DNA from 3 places in the Micromonospora haikouensis genome. Region 2 is predicted to be linked to each of the others. Evidence: riboswitches for the same ligand, from Rfam matches in the RefSeq annotation. Region 2 holds a riboswitch; each other region holds the start of a gene.
The links. Region 2 has a riboswitch for cobalamin ahead of bluB (5,6-dimethylbenzimidazole synthase). Riboswitches for the same ligand answer to the same signal wherever they lie in the genome.
Positions count from the first base shown of each region.

Region 1 (7,289 bases), on a different contig from region 2:
TCGCCGGGCCCTGGTCGTCGTAGAAGACCGTGATCGGGATCAGCGGCTGCCACGTGTAGTGGTAGCCGCTGGTGCCGCCGGTGGCCGACGCGGTGCAGTCGAAGTCGCACCGCAGGACGAGCCACACTATTCATCGACGTACTCCCATGTAACGATATTGACATCAGATGTCATACGAATTACGTTGGCCATGCTCCCGTCACCCTCCGCCGGGCGGGGGAGCGCACGTGCCGCAGCAGCCGTGCCTGCACCCGGACGGGCGTCGTCAAGCTGGCCGTCCCCGGTCAGGTCGGTGCTGGCGGCCACGCGGGGGTGAGGACGCCGATGTCAACTCCGGTGCCGGGCGCTGGTGCCCGGACGGCCCGGTTCTTCAACCCGCATTCCCGAGAGATGGGGAGGACAATGCGAAAGCTAGCCGCTGCCCTCACGGCGCTGGTCACCGCCGCCGCGCTCGTGCTGATCGGGCCGCCGGGACCGGCGTCCGCCGCCCCCTACGTTCCGCAGGGGTCCAACCGGTCCGTGCTCAACTTCAACACCAACTGGCTGTTCTCCGGTGACGTGTCCGGCGGCGCCGGGCAGGCCGTGGGGCTGGACGAGAGCGGGTTCGTCCCCGTGACCCTGCCCTACTACCGGACCCACCCGCACAAGGGCTTCCCCAAGGGCGACTTCGAGGTGCCCGCCTCGTGGTACCGCCGCCACTTCACGCTGCCCACCCAGTACGCCGGCCGCCGCATCGCCGTCGAGTTCCAGGGCGTCGCGAAGGTCGCCGACGTCTACGTCAACGGCACCTTCGTCGGCCAGCACAAGGGCGCCTACACGTCGTTCACGTACGACATCACGCCGTACCTCACCATCGGCGGCGCCGACAACGTGATCGCGGTGAAGGTCGACTCCATGACCCGCAACGACATCCCGCCGGAGGGCGGCGCGATCGACTACTACGTCTGGGGCGGGATCGTCCGCGACGTCAACATGATCGTCGCCGACCCGGTGCACGTGGACTGGACGTACCTCACCACCCCCACCACCAACACGGTCAACGCGCGGACCCGGGTGCGCAACGACAGCGCCCAGTCCCGGTCGGTCACCGTCGTCACCCAGGTCGTGGACGCCACCAACAACGTCGTGGCCACCGGCACGGCCACCCAGACCATCGGGGCGCAGTCGGCCGTCGAGTTCGCCTACGACACCAGCACGATCGCCAACCCCACCGCCTGGCACCCGGACCGCCCGTACCTCTACACCGTCTACACGCAGGTGCGCGACGGCTCCACCTATGTGGACGAGCACAAGACCCGGATCGGCATCCGGACCATCCAGTTCAACAAGAGCGACGGCAAGTTCTACATCAACGGCCAGGCGCTGAAGCTGCGCGGGCTCAACCGGCACGAGTCCTACCCCTACATCGGCCGGGCCGCGCCCAACCGGCTCCAGGCCAAGGACGCCGACATCATCAAGTACGAACTCGGCGCGAACATCGTGCGGACCTCGCACTACCCGCAGGACCCGGAGTTCCTCGACCGCGCCGACGAGATCGGCCTGCTGGTGATGGAGGAGATCCCCGGCTGGCAGCACATCGGCAACACCGCCTGGCAGGACATCGCGGTGGAGAACGTCCGCGAGATGGTGATGCGCGACCGCAACCACCCGTCGGTCGTGCTGTGGGGGGTGCGGATCAACGAGTCCGGCGACAACCACAACTTCTACACCCGCACCAACAACCTGGCCCGGCAGCTCGACCCGTCGCGTCCCACCGGCGGCGTGCGCAACTTCAAGGGCAGCGAGCTGCTGGAGGACGTCTACACCTACAACGACTTCTCCGGCACCGCCGAAGCGCCGACCGTGCTGCCGTGGCTGGTCACCGAGGCGGTCGGGCACACCTCCCCGCACAAGTCGTGGGACCCGGAGCAGACGCAGGTCAACACGATGCGGGTGCACCTGAACGTGCAGAACACCGCCGCCGGCAGGTCGAACATGGCCGGCGCGCTGGGCTGGGCGGCCTTCGACTACAACACCACGTTCGTGACCCCGCCGTCCTGCCAGGACTACACCTGCTACCACGGCGTCTCGGACATCTTCCGGATCCCGAAGATCGCCGCCGCCGCGTACGCCTCGCAGCGCGACCCCGCGCTGTACGGGCCGTACGTGTCGATCGCCAGCCAGTGGACGCCCGGCGTCTCCAGCGGCACCGTCTACGTCGGCGGCAACTGCCAGCAGGTCGAGCTGTTCGTCAACGGCGCGTCCCGGGGACGCATCAACCCCAACGCGTACACGAGCCTGCCGCACCCGATGTTCCAGTTCACCGGGATCACCGTGAGCACCGGGCAGCTGCGGGCCGACTGCTGGATCGGCGGGCAGGTCGTGGCCACCGACACCCGGCACACCCCGGGCGCGGCGACCCGGCTGACGCTGACGGCCGACGACTCCGCGATCAAGGCCGACGGCGGGGACATGACCCGCGTCGTGGTCAAGGCCCTCGACAGCAACAACCAGGTGGTACCCACCAACAGCGCCCCCGTGTCGTTCACCGTCACCGGGCCCGGGGCGGTCGTGGGGGAGAGCCCGCTGGCCCTGGAGGCCGGCACCGGCGCGGTGTACCTCAAGAGCGCGCTGGGCCAGACCGGCGCGGTGACGCTGACGGCGTCGGCGCCGGGCCTGACGTCGGCGAACGTCACCGTGAACACGACCGCGTCCACCGACCCGATCGTGCCGACCAGCGGCGCGTACACGTTCGGCTTCCCGGTCGACGTCAACGACCGGCAGAGCTTCACCTACGCGGGGAGCTGGCAGGCCGTCGGGGACAACCAGACCTTCAGCAAGGACTACACCCGCAGCGGCACGGCCGGTGACACGGCCACCCTCACCGTCACCGGCAACCGCGTGGTGCTGTTCGGGGTGCAGGACCCGTCGCACGGCTCGGCCGCCGTCTCGGTCGACGGCGGCCCGGAGCAGACGGTCAGCTTCCAGGCGTCCGCCCGTCGGGGCAACGTGGCGCTGTACAACAGCGGCACCCTCACGCAGGGGCAACACGTCGTGCGGGTACGGGTCGTCGGCAACGGCCCCGTCGCGCTGGACCGGGCCACCGTCGTGTCGGCCGCGCCGGCCGTGGTGGCGCCGCCGCCCCCGGCGAACGGCGGGAACGGCCAGCAGGGCACCATCGTCGGCACCCAGTCCAACCGCTGCGTGGACGTGCCGAACTCGACGACGACCAACGGCACCCAGGTGCAGCTCTTCGACTGTGGGGGCGGCAGCAACCAGCGGTGGACCTACACGTCGAGCCGCCAGCTCCAGGTGTACGGCAACAAGTGCCTGGACGCCTACGGCCAGGGCACCAGCAACGGCACCACGGTCGTGATCTGGGACTGCAACGGCGGCAGCAACCAGCAGTGGAACGTCAACGCCAACGGCACCATCACGGGCGTCGCGTCGGGGCTCTGCCTGGATGCCAGCGGCGCCGCCACCGCCAACGGCACGAAGATCGTCCTGTGGTCGTGCAACGGCGGCGCGAACCAGCAGTGGAGCCTGAAGACCTCCTAGCCGGCCGCAACCCCGGATCCGGGCCAGCCCGCGCACCTGCGGGCTGGCCCGTCGTCCGGCCGGTGGCCCGCGGTCGCCGCTCACCCGGCGCGAGGGTGGGGTCACGCTGCGCGGCGACTCGCCCGACACATCATCTGGTGTTGCCATCTTCGCCTTGCGCCCATATATGGTGTCACCCGTAGCTGGTTCGGCCATCGGTCCACGGTGGTCGAGGCAAGAGGGAACCCGGTGTGATTCCGGGGCTGCCCCGCAGCGGTGAGTGGGAACGACCGCCGTCAACGAAGCACTGGGCCCGGCCGGGCCTGGGAAGCGACGGCCAGTAGGCACCGAGCATGACGCCCGCGAGTCCGAAGACCTGCCAGCGTGCCGCACGCGACGCGTGCGGCGGTCGAAGGCCGCGTGGGACGGCCGACGCCATCAGCCGGCAGCGGCGGCGGGTTGTGCCGTCGCGGGTGTCCGGCGGCGTCCTCCCGCGCGCCCTCGACCTCGGGGACGGGCTTGAGGAGGGCGAACATGAGCGCGACGCGCGAACAGGCGGGGCCGGGGCAACGCCGGCACGTCATGCAGGTCCGTAAGCGGGACGGCGACACCGAGCCGGTGGACGTCAACAAGATCGTCGAGGCGGTGCAGCGCTGGGTCGCCGACCTGGACGAGGTCGACCCGCTGCGGGTGGCGACGAAGACGATCAGCGGCCTGTACGACGGGGCGACCACGGCCGAGCTGGACAAGCTGTCGATCCAGACGGCGGCGGAGCTGATCGGCGAGGAACCGCAGTACTCGAAGCTGGCGGCGCGGCTGCTGGCCGCGTACGTGGCCGAGGAGGTCCGCGGGCAGGAGGTGGACAGCTTCAGCCAGTCCATCCGGTACGCCCACGGCCTGGGCCTGATCGGCGACGGCACGGCCGCCTTCGTGGCCGCCCACGCCCGCGAGCTGGACGACGCCGTCGACCCGGCCGGGGACCTGCGGTTCGAGTACTTCGGCCTGCGCACGGTCGCCGACCGTTACCTGCTGCGGCACCCGCAGACCCGGCTGGTGGTGGAGACGCCGCAGTACTGGCTGCTGCGGGTGGCCTGCGGGCTGTCGCAGACGGCGGGGGAGGCGGTCGACTTCTACCGCCTGATGTCCGCCCTGGCGTACCTGCCCAGCTCGCCGACGCTGTTCAACTCCGGTACCCGGCACACCCAGATGTCGTCGTGCTTCCTGGTCGACTCGCCGCGCGACGAACTCGACTCCATCTACGAGCGCTACCACCAGGTGGCGAAGCTGTCGAAGTTCTCCGGCGGCATCGGCATCTCCTGGTCGCGGGTGCGCGGCCGGGGCGCGTTGATCCGGGGCACCAACGGCAGGTCGAACGGGATCGTGCCGTTCCTCAAGACGCTCGACGCCGGGGTGGCGGCGGTCAACCAGGGCGGCCGGCGCAAGGGCGCGGCCTGCGTCTACCTGGAGCCGTGGCACCCGGACGTCGAGGAGTTCCTGGAGCTGCGGGACAACACCGGCGAGGAGTCCCGGCGCACCCACAACCTGAACCTGGCCAACTGGATCCCCGACGAGTTCATGCGCCGGGTCGAGGCCGACGGCGACTGGTCGCTGATCGACCCGTCCGACGCCCCCGAGCTGCCCGACCTCTACGGGGAGGCGTTCGACGCCGCGTACCGGGCGGCGGAGAAGAAGGCCGTCCGCACGGTCCGCGCCCGCGACCTGTACGGGCGGATGATGCGCACGCTCGCGCAGACCGGCAACGGGTGGATGACGTTCAAGGACGCGTCCAACCGGCTGTCCAACCAGACCGGCGAGCCGGGCAACGTGATCCACCTGTCGAATCTGTGCACCGAGATCCTGGAGGTCAACGACGACGCCGAGACGGCGGTGTGCAACCTCGGCTCGGTCAACCTGGGCGCGCACGTCGGCCCCGACGGCGTCGACTGGGACCGGCTGCGCGCGACCGTCCGCACGGCGGTGGTGTTCCTCGACCGGGTGATCGACATCAACTACTACCCGGCCGAGCAGGCGGCGGCGTCGAACCCGCGCTGGCGGCCGGTCGGGCTCGGGCTGATGGGCTGGCAGGACGCGCTGTTCACCCTGCGCCTGCCGTTCGACTCGCCGGAGGCCCGCGAGCTGTCGACCCGGGTGCAGGAGGAGATCTTCCTGACCGCGCTGGAGACCTCCGCCGGGCTCGCCGAGCGGTTCGGCCCGCACCCGGCGTACGCCCAGACCCGGGCCGCCAAGGGCGAGCTGCACCCGGACCTGTGGGGAGCGCGGGTCACGCAGACGTCGCGGTGGGCCGCGCTGCGCGCGCGGATCGCCGCGCACGGCCTGCGCAACTCGCTGCTGGTCGCGATCGCGCCGACCGCCACCATCGCCTCGATCGCCGGCTGCTACGAGTGCATCGAGCCCCAGGTGTCCAACCTGTTCAAGCGCGAGACCATGTCCGGCGAGTTCCTCCAGGTCAACACGTACCTGGTCCGCGAGCTGAAGGCGCGCGGGCTGTGGACCCCGGCGATCCGCGAGCGGATCAAGCGGGACGAGGGCTCGGTGCAGGGCGTCACCGAGCTGCCCGAGGCGGTGCGGAGCCTGTTCCGCACGGCGTGGGAGCTGCCGCAGCGCGCGCTGATCGACCTGGCCGCCGCCCGCGCCCCGTACGTCGACCAGTCGCAGTCGCTCAACCTGTTCCTGAGCGCGCCGACCATCGGCAAGCTCTCCTCGATGTACCTGTACGCCTGGAAGTCCGGGCTCAAGACCACCTACTACCTGCGCTCGCGTCCCGCGACCCGCATCCAGCAGGCCACCGTCGCGGTCACCCCGGCCGCCGGGCCGGTCGTCGCCGTGAGCGCCGACGAGGCGCTGGCCTGCTCCCTGGAGAACCCCGAGAGCTGCGAGGCGTGCCAGTGACGACCGTTTCCGAACCCCGCTCCACCGCCGGCCAGCGGCACCTGCTGCTCGACCCCGGGATGGACCTGACCCTGCGGCCGATGCGCTACCCCCGGTTCTTCGACCGGTTCAAGGACGCGATCAAGAACACCTGGACCGTCGAGGAGGTCGACCTGCACTCCGACCTCGCCGACCTCGCCCGGCTCTCCCCGGCGGAGCAGCACCTGGTGTCCCGGCTGGTCGCGTTCTTCGCCACCGGCGACACGATCGTCGCCAACAACCTCGTGCTCAACCTCTACCAGCACGTCAACTCCCCGGAGGGCCGGCTCTACCTGTCCCGGCAGCTGTTCGAGGAGGCGGTGCACGTCCAGTTCTACCTGAACCTGCTGGACACCTACGTGCCGGACGAGCGGGAACGGTTCGCGGCGTTCGCGGCGGTGGAGAACATCCCGTCGATCGCCCGCAAGGCCGAGTTCTGCTTCACCTGGATCAACTCGATCCACGACCTGCGGGAGCTGCGGACGCGCGAGGACCGGCGGGCGTTCCTGCTCAACCTGATCTGCTTCGCCGCCTGCATCGAGGGGCTGTTCTTCTACGGCGCCTTCGCCTACGTGTACTTCCTGCGTTCCCGGGGGCTGCTGCACGGGCTGGCCTCCGGCACCAACTGGGTGTTCCGCGACGAGTCGATGCACATGGAGTTCGCCTTCGACGTGGTGGACACCGTACGCGCCGAGGAGCCGGAGCTGTTCGACGCGGAGCTGGAGCGGCAGGTGCGGCAGATGCTGGCCGAGGCCGTGGAGTGCGAGGTGCAGTTCGCCGCCGACCTGCTGGAGCAGGGGGTGTCCGGGCTGTCGCTGGCCGACATGCGCGAGTACCTGCAGCAC
Region 1 is NZ_JXSX01000003.1:1,477,864-1,485,152, forward strand. It holds gene TK50_RS27645 (hypothetical protein) at 1-127, opposite strand, end outside; gene TK50_RS27650 (glycoside hydrolase family 2 TIM barrel-domain containing protein) at 403-3,537, shown strand; cobalamin riboswitch at 3,704-3,914, shown strand; gene TK50_RS27655 (ribonucleoside-diphosphate reductase subunit alpha) at 4,051-6,426, shown strand; gene TK50_RS27660 (ribonucleotide-diphosphate reductase subunit beta) at 6,486-7,289, shown strand, end outside.
Region 1: it holds a riboswitch for cobalamin, as region 2 does, so the genes downstream of both, TK50_RS27655 (ribonucleoside-diphosphate reductase subunit alpha) here and bluB (5,6-dimethylbenzimidazole synthase) in region 2, are expected to answer to the same signal.

Region 2 (7,289 bases):
GGCACCGGCACCCGGCCCTTCGTGCCGCCGCTGCCCGGGCTGGCCGACACGCCGTACTGGACGAACCAGCAGGCCATCGAGGTCGAGGAGCTGCCGGGCAGCCTGCTGGTGCTCGGCGGCGGCGCGATCGGGCTGGAGCTGGCCCAGGTCTTCGCCCGGTTCGGCGTCGAGGTGACCGTGCTGGAGGCGTCGGGCCGGGTGCTCGCCGTCGAGGAGCCCGAGTCCTCCGAGGTGGCCGCCGCCGCCCTGCGCGCCGACGGGGTGCGGATCGCCACCGAGGTACGCGCGGAGCGGGTCGACCACGACGGGCGGGCGTTCACCCTGCGGGCGGTGGGCGGGGCCGAGTTCACCGCCGAGCGGCTGCTCGTGGTCACCGGCCGCCGGGCGCACCTCGACGAGCTGGGCCTCGACACCGTCGGCGTCGACCCGGGCCAGCGGTTCCTCGCCGTGGACGACCGGATGCGCGTCGCCGACGGGATCTGGGGCGTCGGCGACCTGACCGGGGAGGGCGCGTTCACCCACATCGCCATGTACCAGGCGGCCATCGTGGTCGCCGACGTGCTCGACCACGTCCGGCGGGCGCGGGCCGGCGCGGACGCGAGCGGTGCCGCCAGCGCGGTCGGCGGCGCGGCGCACACGGAGGGCACCGGGATCGCCGGCGGGGTGCCGCACGCCGACTACCGGGCGCTGCCCCGGGTCACGTTCACCGACCCCGAGATCGGCGCGGTCGGGCTCACCGAACGGCAGGCCCGCGAGCGGGGCATCAACGTGCAGGTCGGGGTGAGCCGGCTCGACTCGTCCACCCGGGGCTGGATCCACCGGGGCGACGGGTTCGTCAAGCTGGTCGCGGACGCCGACCGGGGGGTGCTGGTCGGGGCCACCTCGGTCGGCCCGGCCGGCGGCGAGGTGCTGTCGGGCCTGGTGGTGGCGGTGCACGCGGAGGTGCCGCTGAGCCGGCTCCGGCACATGATCTACGCGTACCCGACGTTCCACCGCGCCATCGAGACCGCCGTGCGCGACCTGAGGTAGCCGGCCGGCACCCCCTCAGGCGGGGGCGCCGTGGCGGCCCGCACCGGCCGCGAAGCGCGCCGCCCCCGCCGTCGCGTCGGCCGCGAGGGACGCCGCGCCGTAGGCCAGCTCCACCGCGAGGGCGTCCGGCTCGGGCAGGTTCGCGCCGGCCAGCACCGCCGCCCGGTCGTTGCGCAGGCACGCCTGCGGGTGCCGGGCGATCTCGGCGGCCAGACGCTCGGCCTCCGCGCGGGCCGCACCCGGCGCGACCAGCCGGTTCACCAACCCCATCGCGTACGCCTCCTCGGCCGGGACCGGCCGGCCCGTGAGGATCAGGTCCAGCGCCCGGCTCTCGCCGATCAGCCTCGGCAGGCGGACGGTGCCGCCGTCGACCAGTGGCACGCCCCAGCGCCGGCAGAACACGCCGAGCACCGCGTCGGACTCGGCGACCCGCAGGTCGCACCAGAGCGCCAGCTCCAGCCCGCCGGCCACGGCGTACCCGGAGATCGCGGCGATCACCGGCTTGGACAGCCGCAGCCGCGTCGGGCCCATCGGGCCGTCGCCGTCCGGCTCGACCCGGTTGCCGCTCGGCGTGCCGATCGCCTTGAGGTCCGCCCCGGCGCAGAACGTGCCGCCGGCCCCCCACAGCACGGCCACCGCCGCCGCCGGGTCGGCCTCGAAGGCGCGGAACGCGTCGGCCAGGGCCCGGGCGGTGGGACCGTCGACGGCGTTGCGGGACGCCGGCCGGTCCAGGATCACCGTGGTCACCGCGGCGGCGTGCTCGACCCGTACCCCCATCGGGACAGCATGCCCTGCCCGGACGCCGACGCACCAGCGCGGGCGTAGCCACCCTGCCGGGCGGCCACCGGTGTTCGTACTCCGTACATCGGCTTCGCACGGCGGACAGCCCGGCCCGTGGCGGCTTCTCTCGTCCTCTGTCGGCCGCCAGAATGCGCGCTGAAGGGCCACCGAACGTGTCGACGCGAACTCGTGCGGTGCCCGTCGCCCGTCGCCGTGGGCCCCGGGTGAGGTGAGGGTGAGGGACGCCGTTGGGCGCCACCGCCGCCGGCGATGCGGGGAGATGCCGTGACAGGACGTACCGGGGCGGGGCCGTCCGCGACGACGCGGGTCGACTGCGGCGACGAGGCATCCGCCGACCCGCCCGGGTCGTGGTCGCGGCTCGTCACGGACGATCCGGACGAGGCGCACCGCTGGCTGCTGGCGGCCTATCCGGAACACCGATTACGCGCGTTCGACCGCCGCGGTGGGGTCGTCTTCCGGGCCGCCCACGCGCGTTTCGGCTCGGCCAGCGTGGCCCGGGTGCGCTATCCGATGAACGCGGACAACGACGTGTTCACCCGGGACGTCGTCGGGGTGGCGGAGGTGCTCTCCGGTGGCTGGGGGGTCGACGTCGGGGCCGGGGAGGTGATGGCCGGCGCCGGTGACCTGCTGCTCGTGCCGCCCCGGCGGACCAGGGCGATCCTGCACCGCGACATGGAGGTCGTCGCCGTGGAGATCCCCCTCGCCGACGTGCGGCGGGTGGCGCAGGAGCGGTGTGGCCTCGCGCCGGTCGACCTGCGGTTCCAGGGGCTGTCGCCGGTGTCCCCGTCCGCCGCGCAGCTCTGGCGCAACACCACGCGCTATCTCACCCAGGTGGCGCTGCCGGGCGCCGCGTTCGGGGCCAACGCGCTGGTGCAGGCGGAGGCGACGGGCCTGCTGGTGGCCGTCGCGCTGGCGACGTTCCCCAACACGACGATGACCGAGGCGCCGTCGCGCGGCGCGGGGGCCGTCGCGCCGGCCGCGGTCCGTCGTGCCGTCGCCTACATCGAGCAGTACGCGGACCAGACCCTGACCGTGACCGACGTGGCGGTCGCGGCCGGGCTGGGCGCGCGGGCGCTCCAGCAGGCCTTCCGCAAGTACCTCGACACCACCCCGACGCGCTACCTGCGACAGGTACGCCTGGAACGGGTGCACACCGAACTCCAGGCCGCCGAGCCCGGCGCGGGCCTCACCGTGGCCGCCGTCGCCGCTCGGTGGGGCTTCGCCCACCTGGGCCGGTTCGCCACCGAGTACCGCCGGGCCTACGGGCGGCCGCCCAGCCAGACGCTGCGGAGCTGACCGGGCGCGAGAACCCCTCGGGCCTGGGAGGTGGCGCTCCGGCGTGCCGTTGCACTGTCCACCCGGGCCGGGTAGCTAGGCTCCCTCGTGACCCAGGGGGGTGAATTGGTGACTTCGGGTAGTCACGTCCCGCCCGCGCTCACCCGGTTCTCGACCAGCGACCCGGCAGAGGCGGCGCACGTCTACGAGACCGCGTACGGCCGCAGCGTGCGGCTGGCCGCCGTGCCGACCGGGCTTCCGCTCCGCCACGACCGGTGGAACGCCGGGGCGTTCTGCATCGACGACATCAGCATCGCCCTCGACCTGCGGGTGAACGCGGAACCACTCGGTTACGTCCTGCTCGCCGCCCCCCGCCGGGGGTGCTTCGGGCGCCGCTGCGACGGCGTCGACGAGCTGGTCGGGCCCGGCGAGGTCGCCGTGCTGTACCAGCCCGACCTGCCCGGCTCCTCGTGGTCCAGCGACCTGGACGTGACCTGCGTCCTGCTGGACCTCTCGCTGATCGACCAGGTCGCCCGCGCCGATCCGGACCGGCCGCCGGCACCCCTGCGGTTCGTCAGCTTCCGGCCGATCAGCGCCGACGCGGAGTGGCGGTGGCGGCAGACCGTCCGGTACGCGGAGTCCGTCATGGCCGCCAGTGGCGCGCCGGGCGCGTCCCCGCTCGTGCTCGGTGGCCTCGGCCGCCTGCTCGCCGCGGCGACGCTCGCCGCGTTTCCCAGCAACGCCCTCCGGGAGGACCGGCCGTGCGACCGGGCCGACGCCCACGCGGGGACCCTGCGCCGGGCGATCGCCTTCATCGAGTCCACCGCCGGGACCGACATCGGCCTCGTCGACATCGCCCGCGCCGCCGGCACCACCCCCCGCGCGGTGCAGCTCGCGTTCCGCAGTCAGCTCGGCACGACCCCCCTGGCCTATCTGCGCCGGGTGCGACTCGACCTGGCCCGACAGGAACTGTCCCGGGCTACGCCCGGCGACGGCACCTCCGTGGCCGCGACCGCCGCGCGCTGGGGATTCGCCGATCCGCGCCGCTTCACCGCCCGTTACCTCACCACGTACGGGGAACTGCCCGGCCGGACCCTGCACCGCTGACGCGGGTTAGCATCGCCGGCGGCACGATCATGCGAGGTGCCCCGCGGGTGCGGGGAGAATCGGGAAGCCGGTGTGAATCCGGCACGGGCCCGCCGCGGTGACCGGGGAGCCACCGTCCACGCGCGAGGAGCGCAGCCACTGGCCGTGCGGCTGGGAAGGCGGACGGGCAGGCGTCGATCCGGGAGTCCGAAGACCGGCCTCGCGTCGACCGCCCACCCGTCGGGGTGGGCCGAGCGCAGCGGGAGCCTGCCTGTGGAACTCTACGACGCCATCCACCGCCGCCGGGACGTCCGGGCCCAGTTCACCGGGGAGCCGGTGCCGGCCGACACCCTGCACCGGATCCTCGACGCCGCGCACGCCGCGCCCAGCGTCGGCTACTCGCAGCCGTGGGACTTCGTCCTGGTCCGGGACGCCGCCGTCCGCCGCCGGTTCCACCGGCACGTGCAGGCCGAGCGGGCCACGTTCGCCGCCACCCTGGACGACGCGGCGGCCGAGCGGTTCGCGCGCATCAAGATCGACGGGGTGTTGGAGTCGACACTGTCGGTCGTCGTCACGTACGACCCGGAGCGCGGTGGCCCGGCCGTGCTCGGGCGGCACGCCATCGCCGACGCCGGTCTCTACTCGGTCTGCCTGGCCATCCAGAACCTCTGGCTCGCCGCCACCGCCGAGGGGCTCGGCGTCGGGTGGGTCTCCTTTTACCGGGAGTCGTTCCTCGCCGAACTGCTGGGCGTGCCGGCCGGCGTCCGGCCGGTGGCCTGGCTCTGCGTCGGGCCGGTCACGCACCTGGAGGCCGTGCCCGACCTGGAGCGGCACGGGTGGCGGCGACGCCGGCCCCTCGCCGAGGCGGTGCACCACGACCGCTGGCCGCAACGGGTGACCGACCGACCAAACAGCTAATTCAGGTACGTCTATGCGACGGCTAGGCTGACGTAGCACTGAGTCATCACTTAGCTACGTTGGGAGGAGTTCCATGCGTACCACCGTCAAGGTCCTGGCCGTGTCCGCCCTCGCAGCCCTGGGCCTCGCCGCCGGCGCCACCCCGGCCCTCGCCGCCGCCCCGGCACCCTTCTGCGAGTCCGGCGCGTCGCAGTTCTACTGCGACGCCAGCAGCGTCGGCACGACGACCTGGAGCATCACCTGGTACTCCGGCAGCGTCGGCACCTTCACGACCGCCGGGTCGACCCTCTTCGCCAACTGCCCGGCCAGCAGCCTCGGCCACCCGGTGCGGGCCAGCTACAGCTACTTCGACGGCAGCACGACCCAGTACAGCGGCACCACCCAGTTCACCTGCCGCAGCGGCCCCTGGCTGTAGCCGGCCCCGTCCGGCGTACGCGTGGGTCGCGTACGCCGGACACCCGGCACGGCTGCCCGGTTTGCGACCGCTTCTGCCGGGAAGTCGGACGGAATGCGGGCACTCTTGACGAAACTCGAACAGGCTTCGGCCCTGGACCGGGCCGGCGACCGGCTGCAGCGCGGTGTCCAGGCCACCCTGCGCCCGCAGCGGGTCCGCGACCTGCTGCACGGCGTCTTCATCGGCCATCCGCTGCACCCGGCGCTGGTGCAGGTGCCGGTCGGCTCCTGGATCAGCGCGGCCGTACTCGACCTGATGCCCGGCCAGCGCCGGGCGGCCACCGCCCTGGTGGGGCTGGGTACCGTCAGCGCCGTCCCGGCGGCGATCGCCGGCCTGAACGACTGGGCGGCCCTCTCCCGGGAGCAGCGCCGCGTCGGGCTGGTGCACGCCGCCGCCAACGCCGTCGGCCTGACCCTGTACGCGGGTTCGCTGGCGGCCCGGCTGCGCGGGCGGCACGGGACGGGGCGGGCGCTGGCCTACCTCGGGCTGGGCGCGGCGAGCGCGGGGGCGTACCTCGGCGGGCACCTCGCGTACAAGCAGGGGGCGCAGGTCAACCAGAGCATCTCCGAGCTGCACCGGATCGGCGAGGGCTGGCACCCGCTGGCGGACATGGCCAACCTGCCCCAGCGGAAGCTGGTCACCCGCGAGGTGGACGACGTCTCGGTGATCCTCTACCGGCACGGCGACGAGGTCACGGTGATGCTGGAGCGCTGCCCGCACCAGAGCGGCCCGCTCGGCGAGGGCGAGGTCACCGAGATCGACGGACACGCCTGCGTCGTCTGCCCGTGGCACGGGAGCGCGTTCCGGCTCAACGGAGGCGAGGTCATGCACGGGCCGTCCGGGAACGACCAGCAGATCCTGCCGACCCGGGTGGTCGACGGGGTCCTGGAGGCGAGGCTGCCCTGAGGCCGGGCCCCGCAGGCCGGGCCTGGCCGGGCCCGGCGGGGACCGCCGGACCGGGCCGGCGGCGTGGCCCGGCCGGACGGGCTGGCCCGCCGGCCCGCCGGCCCGCCGCCATGTCGGCGACATGGCGGTTTCCCTGGCACCGGATGCCCCCATGTCGGCGACATGGAGTCGATCATGCGCCCCCCGGCCCGCCCGGCCCGCCCGGCTTGGCCTGGCCCGGCTTGGCTTGGCCTGGCCTGGCCCGGCTCGGTGCCGTGCCTCGGCTCGGGGGTCAGTCCCGGCGGTGCCGGCCGGTGACGAGGGCCCGTGCGCTGCTGGTGGCCCTGGCGACCGCCGGCCGGCGGCGTAGCCCGAGGACGGCCCCGATCTGCGCCCCGACGATGCTGGCGACGGCGAGCACCGCCGAGACGGCGAGCGGCCGGTTCATCTGGTCGCCCGCGCTCGCCCGGGACGCTCCGGCGGCCATCGCGGGCTGCGGCCCGGAGGGCGGCTGGGCGACCTGCTGGGTGCCGTGCGACGAGCCTCCCGCCGACGAGCCGGCCGGCGGCTGGGCGGCGGAGGGGCCGGGGGCGGGACGGGTGGCCCGTGGCGAGGTGGGCGAGGGCGGCGTGGGCGAGGGCTGGGCCGCACCCGGTGCGGCCGGCGCGTCGGCGGCGGGCGGGGTGGCGGGTGCCGACGGCGGCCGGGGGGTGACCGCACCGCCGGGGGCGGGCGTCGTGGGCCGGACCACCAGCTTCCCGGTCGCGTGCCTGCGGGCCCCGGTGTCGTGGACGCCGTCGGGCAGCGTGATCAGCTGCCCGGGGCGGATGCGGTCCGGGTC
Region 2 is NZ_JXSX01000001.1:592,471-599,759, forward strand. It holds gene TK50_RS02650 (dihydrolipoyl dehydrogenase family protein) at 1-1,029, shown strand, start outside; gene TK50_RS02655 (crotonase/enoyl-CoA hydratase family protein) at 1,045-1,806, opposite strand; gene TK50_RS31945 (AraC family transcriptional regulator) at 2,095-3,126, shown strand; gene TK50_RS02665 (AraC family transcriptional regulator) at 3,235-4,212, shown strand; cobalamin riboswitch at 4,230-4,428, shown strand; gene bluB (5,6-dimethylbenzimidazole synthase) at 4,465-5,109, shown strand; gene TK50_RS02675 (hypothetical protein) at 5,183-5,524, shown strand; gene TK50_RS02680 (Rieske (2Fe-2S) protein) at 5,618-6,469, shown strand; gene TK50_RS02685 (LysM peptidoglycan-binding domain-containing protein) at 6,741-7,289, opposite strand, start outside.

Region 3 (7,289 bases), 3.2 Mb from region 2:
ATCCCCGTCGGCGGCGAAGACGTTGGAGACCCCGACCGCCGGGCCGCAGTCGGTGAGCACGGCGCCTGCGGTGACCGCGCCGTCGCCCGCGCGCCGGGCGAGGATCGTCACCCGCGGGTCGGCCAGCAGCGCCGGCCGGCGCAGGGCCTCGCTGCCGGCTGCGGCGGACCAGGCGGCCAGCCCCCGCGCCGACGTGACCGGAGCCAGCGCCGTCGGGCCCGCCCCAGGCAGCGCGGCGAGCGGCGTGCCGGGCGACGCGACGAGCGGTGTCGCGGGCGGCCCGGCGGGCGGGCGGTGGATCCACGAGGCCGCGAAGAGCACCCGGAAGCCGTGCGGGGCGAGGTCCAGGTCGGCGAAGCTGTCCTTCACCGACGCGCCGGGCCCGGCGTCGATCCGGGCCAGCAGTCGGGCGGCGTCCACGCCGGGGCGCAGCGTCACCGCGTCCGGATACCACGGTGGGGAACGGCGGGGCACCGACCAGGCGTCCGCGTCGCGCGCTCCCGCGAGGCCGTGGGCCCGGCCGACCAGGTCGCACCAGTCGGCGTTGTCCCGCGCCGCCACCGCCCGCCACGCCACCACCGGGCGAGTGTACGGGGAGGCCGGGCGGGGTCAGCTTCCTCTCATCCCGCGTCCAGCAGGCTGCCAGGCGGGGATGGTCCACTGGAGCGTACGCCGAGGAGAGGAGCCGGGCATGGGCTGGTTCAGCCGCCGCCGACCCGCCGCCGACGGAACCCCGACGAAGCTCGACCGCGAGGCGACGCCGGACGACCTCGCCGCCCTGGAGGCGTTCGTCCGCAGCCGCCGGGGGGTGGAGTTCTATCTGGAACCGGAGACCACCGCGACCGACACGACGGTGATGGCGATCGCCCACGACGGAGAGTGGATCCGTCGGCGGACCGGGTCGCCGCGGGCCGCCGCGAAGATCGCCCAACGGCACGCCGTGCCCTTGTACGAGGCCGCGCGCACCGGATACCCGGAGCGCATGCGGGCCTGGAACCGGGCGCACCCGGAGCGCCGGGCGCACTGACCCGCCGGGCCGGCGCACGGACCCGCGTCGGCGCGCACCGGCCCGCCGCGCGGCGTCGCTCAGCGCACGTGCGCGGCGATGGCGCGCGCGCAGTCGAGCGACTCGGTGCGGCCGGTGTCGACCTCGACGTCGTAGTGGACGCCCTCGTGCACGGTCTCGGCCTGCGTCGCCGCCATCCCGATCACCCGGTCGCCCCGGGCGATCTCCCGGCCCGCCGCGACGGCCGGGGCACACCGCACCCCGGCCCACAGCACCTCGAGACCGGTCAGGTAGCCGCGGAGGCGCTCCTGGGACGCGCCGCCACCGAGGAAGACCTCGTCCAGGACGATCCGGGCTCCGGCGCCCGCCATCGCGGCGATGCCGACCAGCCAGGCGTGCTGCACGGCGAGGAAGTCCTCCCCGACGTCGACCTCGCCCCGCCGGCCGAAGCTCAGCCCGGCGGGGGAACCCAGCATGGCCGGCGGCAGCCGGTCGATCAGGTCGTCCACGCCGAAACTGATCCACGGGTGCGGCAGGACGCGCTGGAGGCACCGGACGATCGCGGACTTGCCCGAGCTGGAGCCGCCGTTGAGCACGATGACCTGCGTCGCCACCTGATCGGATTCCCTTCGGGCAATTCCCGTCCCGCGCGAGCGGGTGATGATCGGAATCAGCCTAACCAATCCGGGGGTCGGTCGGCGGGAAAAGACGCGCGGAGCGACCCGGAGCCATCGGCGTACGACATTTGCTTTTTCCGCATCCGATTCCTTGAGCCATTGTCGTCACTCGATGTCGAGCAGGGGTGGGAGTGGCCGGGAGCCCGGCGTTGACCGGCGGCGGTCGGGTGTGGCAGCATTCGCGGCCTGACGGCAGTGAAGGAAGCCGGTGCGATTCCGGCGCGGTCCCGCCACTGTCACCGGGGAGCGATCCCCCCTCGTGAGTCACGGCCGTGTGTCTGCGGTTGGAAGGCCGGGGGAGAGCGTCGATCCGGGAGCCAGGATACTTCGGCCGTCGGAGCGACCCCAGGGCGTGGACACCCGAGGAGGACCCGATGACGCACGGCGTCTCGCACATCGACGACCATCGTCGCCGCCTGCTGGCGCGCGGCAGCCTGCCCGCGCCCCGTCGCCGCACCTGAGCCCGCGCACCGCGTACCGCGCCATGCTGCGCGCCCGGCGCCCCGGCCGTCGCCGGTGAACCGGCCGCAGGCCCGCCGTATCCGCTGACCCCGCGCCCCTGCCCGCCGGCGGCCCACCCGCCGCCCGGTGCGTCACTCTCCGGAGCCTTCCGTGCGCATCCTGCTGCTGTCCACCGCCGACACCGACCTGCTCGCCGCCCGGGCCAGCGGCGCCGGCTACCGGCTGGCCAACCCCGCCCGGGTCGCCGCCGACGCCGTGCCGGCGCTGCTCGACGGCGTCGACCTCGCCGTCGTACGGCTGCTCGGCGGCCGGCAGGCGTGGCCGGACGGCCTGGCGGCCGTGCTCGGCTCCGGGGTGCCGACGGTCGTCCTCGGCGGCGAGGCGGTCCCCGACGCCGAGCTGATGGCCGCGTCCACCGTGGCCTCCGGGGTGGCTACCGACGCCCTGGCGTACCTGGTCGAGGGCGGGCCGGGCAACCTCGCCGAGCTGGCCCGGTTCCTCTCCGACACGGTGCTGCTCACCGGCGAGGGCTTCGCCCCGCCCGCGTCGACCCCCGGGCACGGCGTCCACGGCGAGCGCCCCCACAAGCCCGAGCGGCCGACCGTCGGGATCGTCTTCTACCGGGCGCACGCCCTCGCCGGGAACACCGCCTTCGTCGACTCCCTCGCCGACGCGGTCGACGCCGCCGGGGCGAACCCCCTGCCGATCTTCTGCGGCTCGCTGCGCGGGCTCGCCCCCGGCGACGGGCCGCTGGAGCTGTTCGCCCGCTGCGACGCCCTCGTCGTCACCGTGCTCGCCGCCGGCGGGACCGTGGCCGCCGACGCCTCCGGCGGGGGCGACGACGACGCCTGGGACGTCGGCGCGCTCGCCGCCCTCGACGTGCCGATCGTGCAGGCGCTCTGCCTCACCAGCACCCGCGAGCAGTGGGCCGGCAGCGACGCCGGGCTGTCGCCGCTGGACGCCGCCATGCAGGTGGCCATCCCCGAGTTCGACGGCCGGATCGTCACCGTGCCGTTCTCGTTCAAGCGCATCGACGCCGACGGGCTGTCGGTCTACGAGCCCGACCCCGAGCGGGCCGCCCGGGTCGCCGGGATCGCCGCGCGCCAGGCCCGGCTGCGGCACGTGCCGGGCGCCGACAAGCGGCTGGCGATCGTGCTCAGCTCCTACCCGACGAAGCACTCCCGGGTCGGCAACGCCGTCGGCCTGGACACCCCCGCCTCGGCGGTGCGGCTGCTCGCCGCGCTGGCCGCCGCCGGCTACCACCTCGGCGACCGGCCCGTGCCCGACGACGGGGACGCGCTCATCCACGCCCTGATCGCCGCCGGCGGCCACGACGTGGAGTGGCTCACCCCCGAGCAGCTCGCCGCCGCCGACGCCCGGGTGCCGCAGGCGAGCTACCGGCGCTGGTTCGACGCGGTCCCGGCCGGGCTGCGCGAGCGGATCCGCGAGCACTGGGGCGAGCCGCCCGGCGAGCTGTACGTCGACGACGGCCACGTCGTGCTCGCCGGCCTGCGGCTGGGCAACGTGCTGCTGGCGATCCAGCCGCCGCGCGGCTTCGGCGAGAACCCGATCGCCATCTACCACGACCCCGACCTGCCGCCCAGCCACCACTACCTCGCCGCGTACCGCTGGCTGGCCGCGCCGGAGGCCGACGGCGGGTTCGGGGCGGACGCCGTGGTGCACCTCGGCAAGCACGGCACCCTGGAGTGGCTGCCCGGCAAGGGCCTCGGTCTGGCCGCCGACTGCGCCCCCGACGCCGTCCTCGGCGACCTGCCGCTGGTGTACCCGTTCATCGTCAACGACCCCGGCGAGGGCACCCAGGCCAAGCGCCGCGCTCACGCCGTCGTCGTCGACCACCTCGTCCCGCCGATGGCCCGCGCCGAGACGTACGGCGACCTGGCGAAGCTCGAACAGCTCCTCGACGAGTACGCCACTGTGCAGGCGCTCGACCCGGCGAAGGTGCCGACGGTGCGGGCGCAGATCTGGGACCTGGTGCGCGCCGCCGAGCTGCACCACGATCTGCACACCGCGGACATGCCCGCCGCCGACGACTTCGACGACTTCGTGCTGCACCTCGACGGGTACCTGTGCGAGGTCAAGGACGTGCAGATCCGCGACGGCCTGCACGTCCTCGGCGGCGCGCCCACCGGCGAGGCCCGGGTCAACCTGGTCCTCGCCGTGCTGCGCGCCCCCCAGGTGTGGGGCGGGGTGCGCGCCCTGCCCGGCCTGCGCCAGGCGCTCGCCGCCGCGTACGGCCTCGACGAGGCCGCCCTGCTCGCCGAGCCGGGACGGCGCATCGCCGTGCCGACGGAGCTGACCGACGTGGCCGCCGGCCCCGCCGGCACCGCCGCCGACGCCGTCGACCTGATCGAGGGGCTGGCCCGCCGCCTCGTCGTCGCCATGGAGACCCTCGGCTGGGCCGCCGACGCAGACGACAGCGCCGTCGCCGACCGTGTCGATGCCGTCGTCGCGGAGGTCGCCGGCCGGGCGATCCCCGACGCCGCCGACGTGCTGCGCTTCGCCGCCCGCGAGGTGGTGCCCCGGCTGGCGCGGACCACCGACGAGGTCGACCGGGTGCTCGGCGCGCTCGACGGCCGGTTCGTGCCGCCCGGCCCGTCCGGCTCGCCCACCCGGGGCCTGGTCAACGTGCTGCCCACCGGCCGCAACTTCTACTCCGTCGACCCGAAGGCCATCCCCAGCCGCAACGCCTGGGACGTCGGCGTGGCCCTCGCGGACTCGCTGCTGGCCCGGCACCTCGCCGACACCGGCGCCTATCCCCGCTCGGTGGGGCTCACCGTCTGGGGGACCAGCGCCATGCGCACCCAGGGCGACGACGTCGCCGAGGTGCTCGCCCTGCTCGGCTGCCGCCCCACCTGGGACGACCGGTCCCGCCGGGTCACCGGCGTCGAGGTGGTGCCGCTCGCCGAGCTGGGCCGGCCCCGCATCGACGTCACCGTCCGCATCTCCGGGTTCTTCCGCGACGCGTTCCCGCACGTCGTCGCGCTGATCGACGACGCGGTGCGTCGCGTCGCCGCCCTCGCGGAGCCAGCCGAGGAGAACTACGTCGCCGCGCACGTCGCCGCCGACCTTGCCGAGCACGGCGACGAGCGCCGGGCCACCGCCCGCGTCTTCGGCTCCAAACCGGGGGCGTACGGGGCGGGGCTGCTGCCGCTGATCGACGCCCGCAACTGGCGCAGCGACGCCGACCTCGCCGAGGTGTACGCCGTCTGGGGCGGCTACGCGTACGGCCCCGGCCTGGACGGGCGGGAGGCCCGCGCCGACATGGAACGCTCCTTCGCCCGCATCGCCGTGGCGGTGAAGAACCAGGACACCCGCGAGCACGACATCGTCGACTCCGACGACTACTTCCAGTACCACGGCGGGATGGTGGCGATGGTCCGTCACCTCACCGGCGTCGCCCCCGCCGCGTACGTGGGGGACTCGGCGATGCCGCACGACGTGCGCACCCGCACCCTCGGCGAGGAGACCCGGCGGGTGTTCCGGGCCCGGGTGGTGAACCCGAAGTGGATCGCCGCGATGCGCCGGCACGGCTACAAGGGCGCGTTCGAGCTGGCCGCCACCGTGGACTACCTGTTCGGCTACGACGCCACCGCCGGCGTCGTGGACGACTGGATGTACGAGCGCCTCGCCGCCGCGTACGTCTTCGACGACACCACCCGGCAGTTCCTGGAGCAGTCCAACCCGTGGGCGCTGCGCGGCATCACCGAGCGGCTCCTGGAGGCCGCCGACCGGGGGATGTGGGTCGCCCCGGAGCCGGCCACCCTCGACCGGCTCCGCGAGACGTACCTGGCCAGCGAGGGCGACCTGGAGGACCGGCAATGAGTGTGTTCCCCTTCTCCGCCGTGCTCGGCATGGCCGACATGCGCCTCGCGCTGCTGCTCAACGCCGTCAGCCCGGCCATCGGCGGGGTCCTCGTGCGGGGCGAGAAGGGCACCGCGAAGTCCACCGCCGTGCGGGCCCTGGCCGCCCTGCTGCCGCCCGTCGACCAGGTCGCCGGTTGCCGGTTCGCCTGCGACCCGGCGGCACCGGACCCGTCCTGCCCCGACGGCCCGCACCCGGCCGCCGTGGAGGACCCGCACCCGGGCGGCGCGGCGGAGGGGGACCGCGCGGCCGCGCCCGTCGAGCGTCGCCCGGCCCGCCTGGTCGAGCTGCCCGTCGGCGCCGCCGAGGACCGGGTGGTCGGCTCGCTGGACCTGGAGCGGGCTCTCGCCGAGGGGGTACGCGCCTTCGAGCCCGGCCTGCTCGCCGCCGCCCACCGGGGTGTGCTCTACGTCGACGAGGTCAACCTGCTGCACGACCACCTCGTCGACCTGCTCCTCGACGCCGCCGCGATGGGCCGCAACCACGTCGAGCGGGAGGGCGTGTCGGTCAGCCACGCGTCCCGGTTCCTGCTGGTGGGCACGATGAACCCGGAGGAGGGCGAGCTGCGCCCGCAGCTGCTGGACCGGTTCGGCCTGACCGTGGAGGTGGCCGCCAGCCGCGACCCGGCCGTGCGGGTGGAGGTGGTGCGCCGCCGGCTCGCCGCCGACGCCGACCCGGCCGGGTTCGCCGCCCGGTGGGCCGACGCCGACGCCCAGGTGGCCCGGCGGGTCGCCGCCGCCCGGGACCGGCTCGGCCGGGTGCGGCTGCCCGACGCCGCGCTGCGCCAGATCGCCGAGGTGTGCGCCGCGTTCGACGTGGACGGGATGCGCGCCGACATCGTCACCGCCCGCGCCGCGATGGCGCACGCCGCCTGGCAGGACCGGACGGTGGTGACCGCCGAGGACGTCCGGGTCGCCGCCCGGCTCGCCCTGCCGCACCGCCGCCGCCGCGACCCGTTCGACGCCCCGGGGCTGGACGAGGACCGCCTCGACGAGGCGTTGCGGCGGGCCGCCGACGCGCACCCCGACGACGACCCGCCCGCCCCCGACGGCGACGGCCCGGGCGACGGCGGCGGCCCCGGGGGCGGCCCGGATGGCGGCGGCCCCGGGGGCGGTGGCGGTCCCGACGGAGGTGGCCCGGACGGCGGTGGCCCGGCGGGAGGCGGCGACCCCGGGAACGGGACGGCGGGTGGCGGCTCGGCGAACGGCTGGCACGACGGCGACGGCGACGGCTCCGGCGACGGCACAGCCGGGTCGACCGCC
Region 3 is NZ_JXSX01000001.1:3,840,554-3,847,842, forward strand. It holds gene TK50_RS15725 (hypothetical protein) at 1-579, opposite strand, end outside; gene TK50_RS15730 (hypothetical protein) at 692-1,027, shown strand; gene cpt (chloramphenicol phosphotransferase CPT) at 1,087-1,620, opposite strand; cobalamin riboswitch at 1,882-2,011, shown strand; gene cobN (cobaltochelatase subunit CobN) at 2,296-5,988, shown strand; gene TK50_RS15745 (VWA domain-containing protein) at 5,985-7,289, shown strand, end outside.
Region 3: it holds a riboswitch for cobalamin, as region 2 does, so the genes downstream of both, cobN (cobaltochelatase subunit CobN) here and bluB (5,6-dimethylbenzimidazole synthase) in region 2, are expected to answer to the same signal.